3 regions of the Priestia sp. J2 genome follow, and region 2 is predicted to be linked to each of the others. Evidence: predicted binding sites of a transcription regulator. Region 2 holds the regulator's gene; each other region holds the start of a gene.

What was found. The regulator LexA, encoded in region 2, represses DNA repair genes until DNA is damaged. The targets are predictions, from matches to a motif close to CGAACATATGTTCG.
Region 1: uvrB (excinuclease ABC subunit UvrB) is a predicted target of LexA. The motif match lies at 3,108-3,121, and genes of this name have one in related genera.
Region 3: recA (recombinase RecA) is a predicted target of LexA. The motif match lies at 3,120-3,133, and genes of this name have one in related genera.

Annotation. Positions count from the first base shown of each region.
Region 1 is NZ_CP086208.1:4,849,871-4,854,777, forward strand. It holds gene uvrA (excinuclease ABC subunit UvrA) at 1-1,054, opposite strand, end outside; gene uvrB (excinuclease ABC subunit UvrB) at 1,061-3,040, opposite strand; gene LJY09_RS25205 (sigma-54 interaction domain-containing protein) at 3,376-4,907, shown strand, end outside.
Region 2 is NZ_CP086208.1:3,886,372-3,891,278, reverse strand. It holds gene LJY09_RS20190 (magnesium transporter CorA family protein) at 1-1,072, opposite strand, end outside; gene lexA (transcriptional repressor LexA) at 1,282-1,899, opposite strand; gene yneA (cell division suppressor protein YneA) at 2,046-2,375, shown strand; gene LJY09_RS20175 (YneB family resolvase-like protein) at 2,429-3,097, shown strand; gene LJY09_RS20170 (DUF896 domain-containing protein) at 3,167-3,397, shown strand; gene tkt (transketolase) at 3,565-4,907, shown strand, end outside.
Region 3 is NZ_CP086208.1:1,686,976-1,691,882, forward strand. It holds gene LJY09_RS08565 (HesA/MoeB/ThiF family protein) at 1-458, shown strand, start outside; gene LJY09_RS08570 (MFS transporter) at 479-1,714, shown strand; gene LJY09_RS08575 (DUF2269 family protein) at 1,982-2,416, opposite strand; gene LJY09_RS08580 (ASCH domain-containing protein) at 2,435-2,785, opposite strand; gene recA (recombinase RecA) at 3,297-4,334, shown strand; gene LJY09_RS08590 (hypothetical protein) at 4,686-4,907, opposite strand, start outside.

The DNA.
Region 1 (4,907 bases), 960 kb from region 2:
CGCTGCCATATAATACTTTATCAAATAAATGTTCCGGGATATCTCGAACCGGCACATCCATGTCGATGCCGTAATGTGTACATACGGCTTCAAGCAGCTGCGGATAGTATTGAGAACTTGTTGGCTCCCAAGGTGCAATAGCGTGCTGATGAAGTGTTAAGTCATAGTTAGGAATCACTAAATCTTTATCCACTTCCAATTTCGTTCCTAACCCGTCACACGTTGGACACGCCCCGTACGGACTATTAAATGAAAACATGCGGGGCTCAAGTTCTCCAATGGAGAAGCCACATTTTGGACAAGCATGATGCTCGCTAAAAAGTAATTCTTCCTCACCTATTACATCAATAATTACTTTCCCATCTCCAAGGCGAAGAGCTGATTCCAAAGAGTCCGACAAACGAGCGGCTACACCTTCTTTGACAACAACGCGATCAATCACTACTTCAATGGAGTGCTTTTTGTTTTTTTCCAGTTCAATTTCTTCTGTTATTTCACGCATTTCTCCGTCTACTCGAATGCGAACGTACCCTTCCTTTTTAATATCTTCTAATACTTTTACATGGGTGCCTTTTCGGCCAGATACCACAGGGGCCAGTACTTGAAGTTTTGTACGTTCAGGGTACTCTAAAATTCTATCTACCATTTGCTCAATCGTTTGAGACGTAATTTCAATTCCATGATTAGGACAAATCGGCTTTCCTACACGAGCAAACAAAAGGCGCAAATAGTCATAGATTTCGGTCACAGTTCCGACGGTTGAACGAGGGTTTCGGCTCGTTGTTTTTTGATCGATTGAAATAGCAGGCGACAATCCTTCGATCGAATCTACATCTGGCTTATCCATTTGACCTAAAAACTGTCTTGCATACGCCGAAAGTGACTCGACATAACGTCTTTGTCCTTCAGCATAGATTGTATCGAAAGCTAAAGAAGATTTACCAGAACCTGACAACCCTGTTAATACCACTAATTTGTCTCGCGGGATTTCAATATCGATATTTTTCAAATTGTGGGCTCGTGCACCTTTTACCACGATTTTTTCCATCGCCATGTTTTATCACCCTTCCGCTTTTAATTCTAGAATCAAGTCACGAAGCTCAGCTGCGCGTTCAAAGTTAAGCGCTTTGGCTGCTTCTTTCATTTCTTGTTCCATTTCTTCTACGAGCTTTGCTTTTTCTTTTTTATTGAGTTTATCAAATGCCGGTGCTTCTTCATACGTTTCTGTATCTTCTGCTACTACTGTTGCACGAATTGAGCCTCGAACTTCTTTTTGAATCGTTGTCGGTGTAATACCATGCTCTTCGTTGTAAGCTTCTTGAATACTTCTACGACGCTTGGTCTCATTGATAGCAATGTCCATGGAGTTTGTGATGCGATCTGCATACATAATGACATGTCCATTAGCATTTCGCGCAGCACGTCCGATGGTTTGAATAAGCGATCGTTCTGAACGCAAGAATCCTTCTTTGTCCGCATCTAATATGGTTACTAACGAAACTTCTGGAATATCTAAACCTTCACGAAGTAAGTTAATCCCTATGAGCACATCATATTTTCCAAGCCGCAGCTCTCGGATAATTTCAATACGCTCGAGCGTCTTCACCTCAGAGTGAAGATATTGAACTTTAATGCCAATTTCTTTTAAGTAGTTCGTTAAATCCTCAGACATTTTCTTTGTTAACGTCGTGACGAGCACTCGTTCATTTCGCTTAATCCGGTCGTGAATTTCTCCAATTAAATCATCAATCTGCCCTTCAATTGGTCGAACTTCAATATTTGGATCTAATAATCCCGTTGGACGGATAATTTGTTCAATCACCTCAGGCGCCTTCTCAAGTTCGTAAGGACCTGGTGTTGCTGAAACATGGACGATTTGTTTAATATGCTGTTCAAATTCATCAAATTTAAGCGGACGGTTATCTAATGCAGACGGCAAGCGGAAACCATGGTCCACCAACACTTGTTTACGCGCTTGGTCTCCATTATACATTCCTCTAACTTGAGGAATGGTAACGTGGGATTCATCCACCACAAGAAGGAAATCTTCCGGGAAGAAATCCAGCAGTGTATAAGGTGTAGAACCAGCCGGACGAAGCGTTAAATGACGAGAGTAATTCTCGATTCCTGAACAAAATCCCATTTCTCTCATCATTTCTAGGTCGTAGCGAGTGCGCTGTTCCAAGCGCTGCGCTTCTAAAAGCTTTCCTGCTTCTTTTAACTTCTCTAGCTGTTCTTCTAGTTCTTTTTCAATGTTTTGAATGGCCACACGCATTTTTTCTTCCCTCGTGACGAAGTGAGATGCCGGGAAGATAGCCACGTGTTCACGATCTCCAATAATTTCTCCTGTTAAGGCGTCGACTTCGCGAATGCGGTCAATTTCATCCCCGAAAAATTCCACGCGAATACAGTGTTCATCTCGAGACACAGGAAAAATCTCAACAACATCACCGCGAACGCGGAACGTTCCGCGCTTGAAGTCAATATCGTTTCTTTCGTACTGTACATCCACTAGCGTACGAAGCAGCTGATTGCGTTCTTTTTCCATTCCTACTCGAAGAGATACGACCATTTCTTTGTATTCTTCCGGAGACCCTAATCCATAAATACAGGATACGCTGGCAATAATAATGACATCTTTTCGTTCAAAAAGAGCAGAAGTTGCTGAGTGACGAAGTTTATCAATCTCGTCATTAATGCTTGCATCTTTTTCAATAAATGTATCTGTTTGAGGTACATAAGCTTCAGGCTGATAGTAATCATAGTAACTGACAAAGTATTCGACTGCATTATTAGGAAAAAACTCTTTAAACTCACTGTACAATTGACCAGCAAGCGTTTTGTTATGAGCCATAATTAATGTTGGCTTATTTATTTCCTTAATAACATTAGACATAGTGAAGGTTTTTCCCGTTCCTGTAGCACCTAACAAAACTTGATGCTGCTTACCTTCTTTAATTCCTTTCACAATCTTTTCAATTGCCTTTGGCTGATCACCTTGCGGTTGATATGGGGATACTAATTCAAACTGATCTTTCAAATGAAGGCCTCCGTTTCTATTTTCTTGTTTTATCTATTTTTATTACGATATGTAAAAACCGAAAACACGAACTGATATTCGTATTTTATCACTTTATACTCATAAATGAAACTAATGAGTATTAATCTTATATAGTGTTTGTTTGTTTTGATTTTTTACCCTGTTACTTTATTACCCACTAAATTCTTATACTACCCTTTTCGAGGGGAATACAACTCTTTAGATGAAAGCAATAAAAGAAAGTAAGCTGCCTAATTGTCTGAAAAGGATAGGCTTTTGCGCCAATTTCTAAATTATGATACAGTATAAAAAATATGTACTGAGAGGGGTTTAGTATGGCAAGCGTTGATCAAGTTCTTATAAATAACTCCTTTATAACAGTTGAAGAATCAACTTCTTTAGCTAAAGTGAAATCTGAACTTTCCAACTATGATTTCGTTGTAGTCACAGCAAGTACCTTTTATGTAATACAAAAAGATGAACGATACCTTTTAACAGGTCATGACGAGGCATCGTCCATTAAAAAAGTAATAGCGGACACAAATTGGCCTTCATCTTCTACTTCTACGTTAGCCAATTTACAAGCCAACACAAACTGGAATAGACCAGTCCTCATTCAAGCAGAAAACCAAGAAACCACAATAGGACTTGTAACACCTTCACAGTGGATTACACATTTGCATAGCCAAAATGAGATATTAGCTTCCTATTTTGATACATTGGCAGAAACCATTAATGATGCAGTGACAGCGGTCGATCATGAAGGAAATGTAATCTTGTGGAATACTGCTGCGGAACATACGTATAAGATTCAGAGAGATGATATTATTGGTAGAAAAATCGGAGAGCATTTTAAAGATGAATCCATCATTCTACATACGATTCTAAATGAAGGGCGTCCTGTGCGCGGAACGTATCATCGTCCTAATGAACAAACTCACGTGCTCATCAATGCATCTCCTATTATAAGAAACAACCGAGTCATAGGTGGAGTCGCAACCGAACATGACATTACCAATATTGTAAGACTAAATGAAGAAATTGATGTATCTCTTCTCATTCCGAAAGATAATCCATTTTCTTCTTTTGCGGGTATCAGTCCTGAAATTAAGCAAGCCGTTGACATTGCCAAAAAAGTGGCATCTACAGATATGCCTATTTTATTAACAGGAGAACCTGGTTCTGGGAAAGAAATGCTGGCTCAGGCCATCCACTACGGGGGATCCAAACATAAAGAACCTTTTTTATCTTTAAATTGCGCCACTATTCCATCTGGACTTCTGGAAATTGAACTCTTTGGTCATCAAAAAGACGTCTTTTCAGAAGATCCAACGACCATTGCAGGAAAACTGGAGCAGGCTCATAACGGGACGTTATTTATTGAAGAAATTGATAAAATGCCTCTTGAAATTCAAGTTAAGTTTCTCCGTTACTTGGAAGAACGAGCCTTTTATCACGTTGGAGGCACGGAAGAAATTCAAGTCCAAACCCGAATTGTAGCCTCTACTACGACGCCTTTGGAAGAGTTGCTAAAAGCCGGTGAATTCCATGAAAATCTTTACTATTTGCTGACCGTCATTAATATTATCATTCCGCCGCTTCGAGACCATAAAGAAGACATTGAAGCATTAACGCAGCAATTTGTACAGGAATTTAGTAAAAAGTATAAAAAGAAGGCTCCTTTCATCAGCTCTGAAGTTCTCGAAGCCTTTATGCAATACGATTGGCCAGGAAATATTCGCGAGCTGAGAAATACGATTGAACGAATGATTTTTCTTAGTGATCAGTCGTTGATTACCCTTACGCACCTTCCTGACAATCTGAAGGATGCCAGTTCTTTCACAGAAGTTCAAAAAGAAGAAGATTC
Region 2 (4,907 bases):
AATATTTACCTGAAAATACAGTAATAGAGCGAATTAGTCGCTCGATGCCCTCTGAATTTTTATGAAACGTGAGCTGAGAATACTCATAGGATAGTTTTAGCAACACGATTTTATAGAAAAAATGCAAAAATAAATTATAGTAATGTTGGCCAAATAGATGATTCATCAAAAGCTGATCCGTTTTAGAGTCTGTCGATTTAGAAATACACGAAAACACATGGTCTGTTATAACGTAATAGGTTTCAGGAGCCCATCTGGAATACACGTGTTTGGTATTATACGTTTTAATATACTCATGGTTGTGTGCAGAGATAAACGGTTTCCCGTCAGGCGTATAGCTATTTAGCTGCCCAGTACGAAATAAAGTTGTGGAGTTAATCTCTTGCTCTTGATTTACCGTTACATAACTTAATACAAACATCCGTTCATCGATAAAATAAGGAAGACTCCCGACGTGCTGTTCACGCGTCGCTTCTTTTTTGATGTGTTCGTTCAAAAATGGCGCGAGCTGTGAAAAAATATAATCCTGTACTTTGCTATAGCGATGATGTTCATAGGTAATGGTGGATCCATGCTCTTCAGCAAGCTTCGGTTCTAATACACGAAAATGATTCATGAATTCTAAAATGTCATCATAGGTGTAATGATTATGACTCATCTCAGTGCGAATGGTCATGACGCCAATTTCAAAAGGACATAAAAAAACATCCACAGACAGCACGTTGCTAGACACGGTGGTGGAGGAAGTTTGTAGCGTAACGGTATGGTCTATTTTTTTTGAAAATCGAAGCAAGCCTTCTTTTTCGCACGAATCAGGAAATAGAATACATTCAATGTAAGGAAGAAAATATTGATCCAAGCTATCATGAGATACGTAATACTGTTCTCCGTAGTATTCTTTTTCTACATGTTTGTTTTGAATGGAAAAAAACTCAAACATATTTGCTTCTAGTGCATGAACAAGCTGCTCTTTATTTTTTCGATCAAAGGAAAAAGGAAAAAGAAACATGTTCATTGCTTTGGTAGGCATAATAGTTTGAAATGGTTCTGTTTTCCTTGGTGTATTGGTCATAAACTACATCCTTCTTATAGTCGGTTGTATTTTTTTTGAGAGTCGAAAAAATGCAGACAGAAAGTAAAAGGTAAAACAGGCTTTATAAAAACCGCTCTACCTGCCTGTAATGATTCGACGTATCATTTATAATATGCCAATTTTTTTAGAAAACAAACGTAAAAAACCAACTAACATCATGATTAGTTGGTTTTACATACAGTGTGTGATTAGTGAATCGTGCGATATACACCAGTGACTTTTCCTAAAATCGTTACGTGGCGAAGAATAATAGGCGCCATCGTTGAATTTTCAGGCTGTAAACGAACGAAATTTTCTTCTTTAAAGAAACGTTTTACCGTTGCTTCGTTGTCCTCGGTCATAGCGACCACAATATCTCCGTTATTAGCAGTTTGCTGCTGACGTACGATTACCATATCGCCATCTAGAATACCTGCTTCAATCATACTTTCTCCCATAATTTCAAGCATAAATACATGATCATCTGGAGAAACGAATTTATCTGGAAGAGGGAAATATTCTTCCACATTTTCAACGGCTGTTATAGGAAGACCTGCTGTTACTTTACCGATAACAGGAACATTAATGACATTGCTTTTAGGGATGTTTACTTCGTCTAGTTGAAGAACTTCGATTGCTCTTGGTTTTGTTGGATCTCTGCGAATTAACCCTTTACTTTCTAAACGAGCTAAATGCCCGTGTACAGTGGAGCTAGAGGCTAATCCCACCGCTTCCCCAATCTCACGAACAGAAGGCGGATAACCTTTTAATTTTACTTCGTGCTTAATAAAATCTAGTATGTCTTGTTGACGTTTTGATAGCTTCATATTTTTCACCTCGATTTTAGCTATTCTTTAGGTGAATTATACCACGTGATGTGTCAATATACAAACATAAGTTCGAAGAATTCCATTGACAGAAACAAATGTTCTCAATAAAATAAGAACATATATTCTGATAGGGGGATCATAATATGCACCAATTCTTACATTCTATGAAACATTACGCTATTTTTTTTGCAGTTATCGCTGCACTTACATATGTATTGACGCTGGTTTTAGGAGCGGATAAAGTAGATTTAGACAAATATTCAACGGTTACTATTACAAAAGGAGATACGCTTTGGGACTTGTCCAACAAGTATCATAATCACCATCATTTGACCACCAATGAATTTGTCAAATGGGTTGAAGACGTCAATGATCTAAACTCAGACACTGCCCAGTCTTTATCTCCTGGAGATAAATTATATATTCCTGTTTTAAAAAAAGAGTTACATAATCAAGTGGCAATTGAACAGTAGTGTGTAACGGCCGTTCCTGAATATTGTTAGAAGCCGAAAAGGTCGTGATAAAAGTGGACGCCATTATTTATTGCCGTGTAAGTACGGATAAAAAAACCCAAGAAACATCTTTACAGCGCCAGCAAGAAGAATTAAAAAAGCTTGCTGATCTTCACCATCTAAACGTAAAAAAAGTCGTAATGGAAAAAGCAAGCGGATATGACGTAGACAGAGAGGGTATATTGGATGTTCTTCATACAATGAAAGAAGAAAAAATATCTGTGCTGCTCATTCAAGACGAAACGCGATTAGGCAGAGGAAATGCCCGAATTGCGCTTCTTCATGCTTTTCATAAAGAAAATGCTACGATCTATACGATTAGTCATCAAGGTCAGCTTCAGCTTTCAGAATCTGATTCGATGGTGTTAGATATTATTAGCTTAGTGGAAGAGCATCAGCGGAAATTACATAACGCTAAAATTAAAAGAGGAATGAAAAGAGCCGTAGAAAACGGTTATCGTCCGCAGCAAAATTTAAAAAATCAAGGAGTTAACTCAGGAAGAGAAAAAAAAGAAGCGCCGATTGAAGAAATTGTCCGCCTTCGTCATAACGGCTTAACCTTTGCTGAAATTTCAGTTACGCTAAAAGGTTTTGGTTATAATATTTCAAAAGCAACGGTACATCGTCGCTATCAAGAGTATCAAGAGAGTGCTCAATCTCTTGATAAAACGAAAGAGATTTAGTAAGATGACTACATGTTGCCGGAACGGTTCGGTAATTTTAATTATTGATTATAAGGAGATAGGTTTTATATGCTATCAAAAGATAAACTTGCTCGTATTAATGCTCTTTCAAAAAAGGCAAAGGCTGAAGGTCTGACAGAATCTGAAGCGAAAGAACAGCAAGAGCTACGTCAGGAATATTTAAAAGTTTTCCGACAATCTATGACAAACCACCTTCATACGATTAAAGTTGTGGACGAGGAAGGTAAAGATGTTACGCCTAAGAAGTTAAAAGAGAGCAAAAAGAAGCGTCTTCACTAAGACGTTCTAGTAAAACTAGAGGGAGAGTTCCCTCTAGTTTTTTGTATATTTTTAATAAGGCACACAAAAACTGTAAAAGTGGAAATTTTTTTGGTTCAAGTATTGTACAAATAAGCAAATCATTAGTATGATAACATATGTACATAGTTTTGAAAGGAATGAAGAGTATGACACAACGTATTGAAGATCTTTCGATTGCAACAATTCGTACTTTATCAATCGATGCGATTGAGAAAGCAAATTCAGGTCACCCAGGTATGCCAATGGGAGCTGCTCCAATGGCATATACATTGTGGACAAAATTTATGAACATCAATCCAAAGAATCCAAACTGGTTCAACCGTGACCGCTTTGTATTATCAGCAGGACACGGATCGGCACTATTATACAGCTTGCTTCATTTAGCTGGATATGACTTATCAATTGAAGACCTTAAAAACTTCCGTCAATGGGGAAGCAAAACACCAGGTCATCCAGAGTTCGGTCATACAGCAGGTGTTGATGCAACAACTGGTCCACTAGGACAAGGTATTGCAATGGCTGTTGGTAAAGCAATGGCAGAACGTCATTTAGCTGAAACATACAACAAAGAAGGTTTAGAAATTGTAGACCACTTTACGTATGGTATTTGTGGTGACGGAGACTTAATGGAAGGTGTATCTGCTGAAGCAGCTTCATTAGCGGCACACTTAAAATTAGGACGCTTAGTTGTTTTATACGATTCAAATGATATTTCTTTAGACGGAGATTTAGATCGCTCGTTCTCTGAGAACGTAGAAGATCGTTTCAAGGCTTACGGATGGCAAGTAATTCGCGTTGAAGACGGCAATGACTTGACAGCGATTGCAAACGCAATTGAAGAAGCAAAAGGCGATTTAACACGCCCAACGCTAATTGAAGTAAAAACAACAATCGGATTTGGTTCTCCAAACCACGCGGGTACTTCTGGCGTGCACGGTTCTCCATTAGGTTCCGATGAAACAAAATTAACAAAAGAAGCTTATGCATGGACATTTGAAGAAGATTTCTATGTGCCAGAAGAAGTGTATGCTCACTTCAAAGCTACAATTGCTGAAGATGGCCAAAAGAAAGAAAACGAATGGAACGATGTATTTGCACAGTATAAAGAAAAATATCCTGAACTAGGTCGTCAATTTGAACTAGCAGTAGAAGGAAAGTTACCGGAAGGCTGGGAAGAAACGCTTCCAGCATACGAAACGGGTTCAAGCTTAGCTAGCCGTGCTTCTTCTGGAGAAGTATTAAACGCAGTAGCACAAGCTGTACCTCAATTCTTCGGCGGTTCAGCTGACTTAGCTGGGTCAAATAAAACAATGATTAAAGGTTCAGAAGACTTCACTGCAGCTGATTACAGCGGACGTAATATTTGGTTCGGTGTACGTGAATTTGCAATGGGAGCTGCATTAAACGGTATGGCTCTACACGGCGGTGTAAAAGTATTCGGAGGAACATTCTTTGTATTCTCTGATTATCTTCGCCCAGCAATTCGCTT
Region 3 (4,907 bases), 2.2 Mb from region 2:
GTAGTGATTATGTAATTTGTGTAGCCGATAAACCAACCCTTCATATACAGGACTGGGTAAATGAAGCAGTAGTGAAGTTAGGAAAGCCGTTAGTTTCAGGTGGAGTCCTAAACACAAGGGGCAGATTTTATTCTATGTTACCAGGAAAAACTGGGTGTGTAGAGTGTCATAAACAAACCATAATTGAAAGTGATGTTATAGTTAATAAGCAACTTGACAGTATGCATCAGATAAATTTTCAACGAAATAATGCTGCGATTAGTCCTAATGTAGCTATGTTGGCTGGTGCTATTGTAAATGAATTTTTAGGGTTGGTAACAGGTATTCAAACTCCAACATCATTAGGGAAAATGATGGAATTAAATTTCCTTACATATCAAACTTACCCTATTTCAGAGTGGAATAAGAAAGAGGATTGTCCAGTTTGCCATTCCGCACCTGTAACAGCAGGTAAATAATTATGATGGGGGGGTAAATGTTGAAATCTTATGAAGTACTAAAGAACAGAGATTTTTTATGCTTATTTTTAAGTGCCACAACAAGTAAGTTGGGCACGTCTTTTTTTCAAATCGCACTGCCTTTATTAGTATATGATTTGACTAAATCACCAAGTTTAATGGCATTAACATTTGTTTTAGAAATTACGCCTCAAGTATTGTTTAGTTTGTTAGGCGGAGCCTTAGCTGATCGTATAAGTAAGAAATACATTTTATTAATAGGTGATATTTTATCAGCCATTTTAATTATTATCATACCTCTTGCAGCTTCAATAAACGTGTTAGATATATGGATTGTATATGTGGTAGCTTTTTTAATATCAGCTGTGAGTGCATTTTATCATCCAAGTTTTGAATCAGTCATACCAGAAATTTTAGAAGGTGAAAATTTAATACAGGGTAACTCTTTATTCAAGTTATCAGAGACAATTACAACCTTTGCAGGCCCTTCAATAGCAGGCATTTTAATTGCTTTGGTTGGAACTCATAACTTATTATATTTTAATTTTTTTACGTATTTTCTTTCTGGAATATTCATTGGCTTAATAACTAAGAAATATAAAAGCCAGAATCCAGTTAATAGTTCTATAATGAATTCAATAGCTGAAGGAGTTAAATACGTTATAAATACTAAAAAGATTTTGATAGGGACTATTCTCATATTCTTAATCAATGTGGGTTATGGTGCTATGGAAGCTTTATTTATGTTTCATCTAAAAGATAATTTACATTTATCGGCACAGTATATTGGTTTAATATTTTCCCTACAAACCTTAGGGTCATTTGTAGCAATTTATGCTGCAAATAAACTAAATAAATTACCACGGGGAAATATAATTATCTATTGTGGTGTAATAATAGGTTTAGGGCAAACTATCCTTACTTTTTCAAACACTGCAGTTATTTTGTTAATAGTCTGTAGAATTGTAATTGTCGGTTCGGTAACATTATTAGCAATTAATTGGTTTACCCTTAGGCAAGAGATTGTGCCATCAGCCTTATTGGGAAGAGTAATTAGTTCAACTCGTATGTTAGCTTTTTTGGCTTTACCGATTAGTGGAATGTTAGCAGGTATTGCAGCTGAATATATTAGCGTCTCTTTAATTTTTATTTCAGCAGGCATCCTAACGATTGTAGCGTCTTTAATCGGCATTAAGACCTCTCTATTTGAGACCCAACAATCTATAGATCAACCTATTAATAGTAGCAACAAGTAGATAATTACTCGGGTTGACTTGAAACATATTGATATTTAGTGTATTCTTCTATAAGAACTTCATACTTGGAGTTTAAACAATAAGTAAGAACCCCTTTAACATATGGTTAATAGGGGTTTTTTATTTTTAATCCAAATGTGCATCTGATATACAAGCAAAAATCTTTTTTCATACCTAAAATACGAGTTATGTTAAGTAAAACGTAAAGTATTTGATGAAAATAATCAGTTTAACTATTTACTCTTAGTGATGACAAATGGATGGGTGTCACCAAAAAGTTGGCTTACCGACCATAAACCAAAGCATAGTCATTAATAGAATGATATAAATCCAAATAGATCGCTCTAGTTTAGTTGCCAGTTCTTTTTTATTTTGTCCTTCCTCCTTGTACTTTCGAAGTGTTGGTGAAAAAGCACGGGCCAGAAAGAACAAGGAGCAAAAAAGGAAAATCAGTGTCATTATAATCCACGGCGTAGTCCACGTCCATGGGCCACACATAACGAGGAGTATCCCTGTGATAACAAGAACATGGCCCGTATGTTTTGCGAGCCTAACAACAGATTGAAATGTGATCAAATAGGCATTCATTTCTTGTTCTCTTGAACTATGTAATTTTTTAACAATTGGCAAGAGAATAAAGAAAGGACCAATCGATAAAATGACACTAGAAACATGAATATATACTAATATACGGTACAACAAATCCATTTCTTTTACCTATCAATCGTTGACTAATCTGAACTCATGCACCCATACCCTCATTTGCGGAAGCCAAGGCATCCCAGGATGATAAGACAAAATAGATTGTTTATATTCCTCTACTGTAGCATAGCCTTCCTGGCGAGCATTTTCATCGGTTAATTCACCTAGTGATTGAGAATAAACTCGTTCCACTACAAATTTTTGATCTTCTAAAACCATTATCTCTCCTACATCAGCATATCTTCCATTTCGGCGAGTTGCTGTTTTGCTGCCTTTGATTACTTTATTTACATCATCCGGCATTGTTACAAGTCGATCGATTGCACATGTTTTTGGTGGCAATTCATTTTGTGCTTCATGGTTACTCATTAAAAAACTCCTTTCATATCTTGTCTCGTATTTAATGTATCATATTTTTAACGACGAATTTCATTTGAATTTATTAGGTGGAAATTTTCTCTAATAAATCTATTATAATTTATCCCTTTTCTTATTCGATAGTCCAAGTACATAACATAATGTATATAAGAGAATGAATTATTCTTTGTTCGTATAATAAGGGTTATTTTATAGATTGAAGTTTCAATAACTGTAAGTATTAAAGGTATAAACCTACTTTTTACAAAAAAGATATTTCTTTGGCTGGTTTGTACAAAACTTTCTCCTTTACAACTAGATGCGTTTATTGTATGATTACACAACAGGAACATTTGTTCGATATTAAGGGTTTAGAGATAAATAAAGGAACAACAGAATAAACCAAGACAGTTAAACACAAAATTTTCTCGCACGGAGCAAAAACATTTGAGCCAATCCTTATTATTTATCCACATACATTGTCGTTTACTGTAAACGTACTAACAATCGGAGGTTTTAAATTATGAATGATAAACAAGCAGCACTAGATATGGCTCTAAAACAAATTGAAAAACAATTCGGTACAGGATCAATTATTAAGATGGGGGAAGGCACACATACAAAAGTTGAGGCATCTAGCTCAGGTTCATTAGCTTTAGATATCGCTCTTGGGATTAATGGTTATCCAAAAGGAAGAATCATGGAAGTGTACGGACCCGAAAGCTCAGGTAAAACAACAGTTTCCTTACATGCGATTGCAGAAGTACAAAAAAATGGAGGTCGAGCTGCCTTTATTGATGCTGAACACGCACTTGATCCAGTTTACGCAAGAAAACTAGGTGTAGATATTGATGAGTTACTGTTATCTCAACCAGATACTGGTGAGCAGGCACTTGAAATTGCTGAAGCATTAGTTAGAAGTGGTGCTGTAGATATTATTGTTGTTGACTCAGTAGCAGCATTAGTTCCTCAAAAAGAAATTGAGGGAGAAATGGGAGATTCTCACGTAGGTCTACAAGCTCGTTTGATGTCTCAAGCCCTTCGTAAACTATCTGGAGCAATTAATAAGTCTAAAACCATTGCTATCTTCATCAACCAAATCCGGGAGAAGGTAGGCGTTATGTTTGGAAATCCTGAAACAACGCCAGGCGGAAGAGCGCTAAAATTCTATTCTTCCGTTCGCCTTGAGGTTCGCCGCGCTGAACAACTTAAACTGGGAAATGACATAGTTGGTAACAAAACAAGAATTAAAGTAGTCAAAAATAAGATGGCACCTCCTTTCCGCATTGCTGAAGTAGATATTATGTATGGAGAAGGTATCTCAAGAGAAGGAGAAATCTTAGATATTGGTTCTGAAGTAGATATTGTTCAAAAGTCTGGATCTTGGTTTTCTTATAATGGGGAACGTTTAGGGCAGGGACGAGAAAACGCTAAGGTTTTCTTAAAAGAAAACCCTGAAATCAGAGAAGAAATTAGAAAAAACATTATTGATTTTAAATATGGTAATACTGACAACGATAATGATATTGATAACGATAGCGATAGTGAAAACGAAAGCTAATAAAAGCTTAAAATGCCTTTCCCGGCAGCTTCAAGCCCATCCATTTCACTGATTTCACTTCATTATTTTGGTCATTTTATGCGATTTATAGTAGCCAGCAGGGAGCTGATATTGTCTTAATTCAAAAGGAGCTTGGCCACAGTGATCGTAAAATAACGGAACGTTATCTAGAAAAGGTTTTGCAGAGAAAACAAAAAATTGGGCTACTGTGGAAGGAACAAGATTTCTAATTGAGATACTGTTGTCTAAAGCGCTATACTAGACTTTTTATTGCAATCTCTTTAAACAGAAAAATTCTTATAGCAAACAAACAGAACCCTATTTAATTAAATAGGGTTCTGTTTAATTAGATCAAGGTCTATGGAAGTTGACCGTTTTCTCATCGTCCCCCGTGCGTTCAAACCAACCTCTAAAGGCCCAGTTATCATAACCTCCATCACCTTCATTAATAAACGTTCCTTCTTCAAATATCCAGACCCCGAACGTGATACCATCATAATCTACGGTATCAAAATATTGTACACCTTGTAACTGGTCGGAATTATAACCTTGACTTAAATTCATTACTATCAC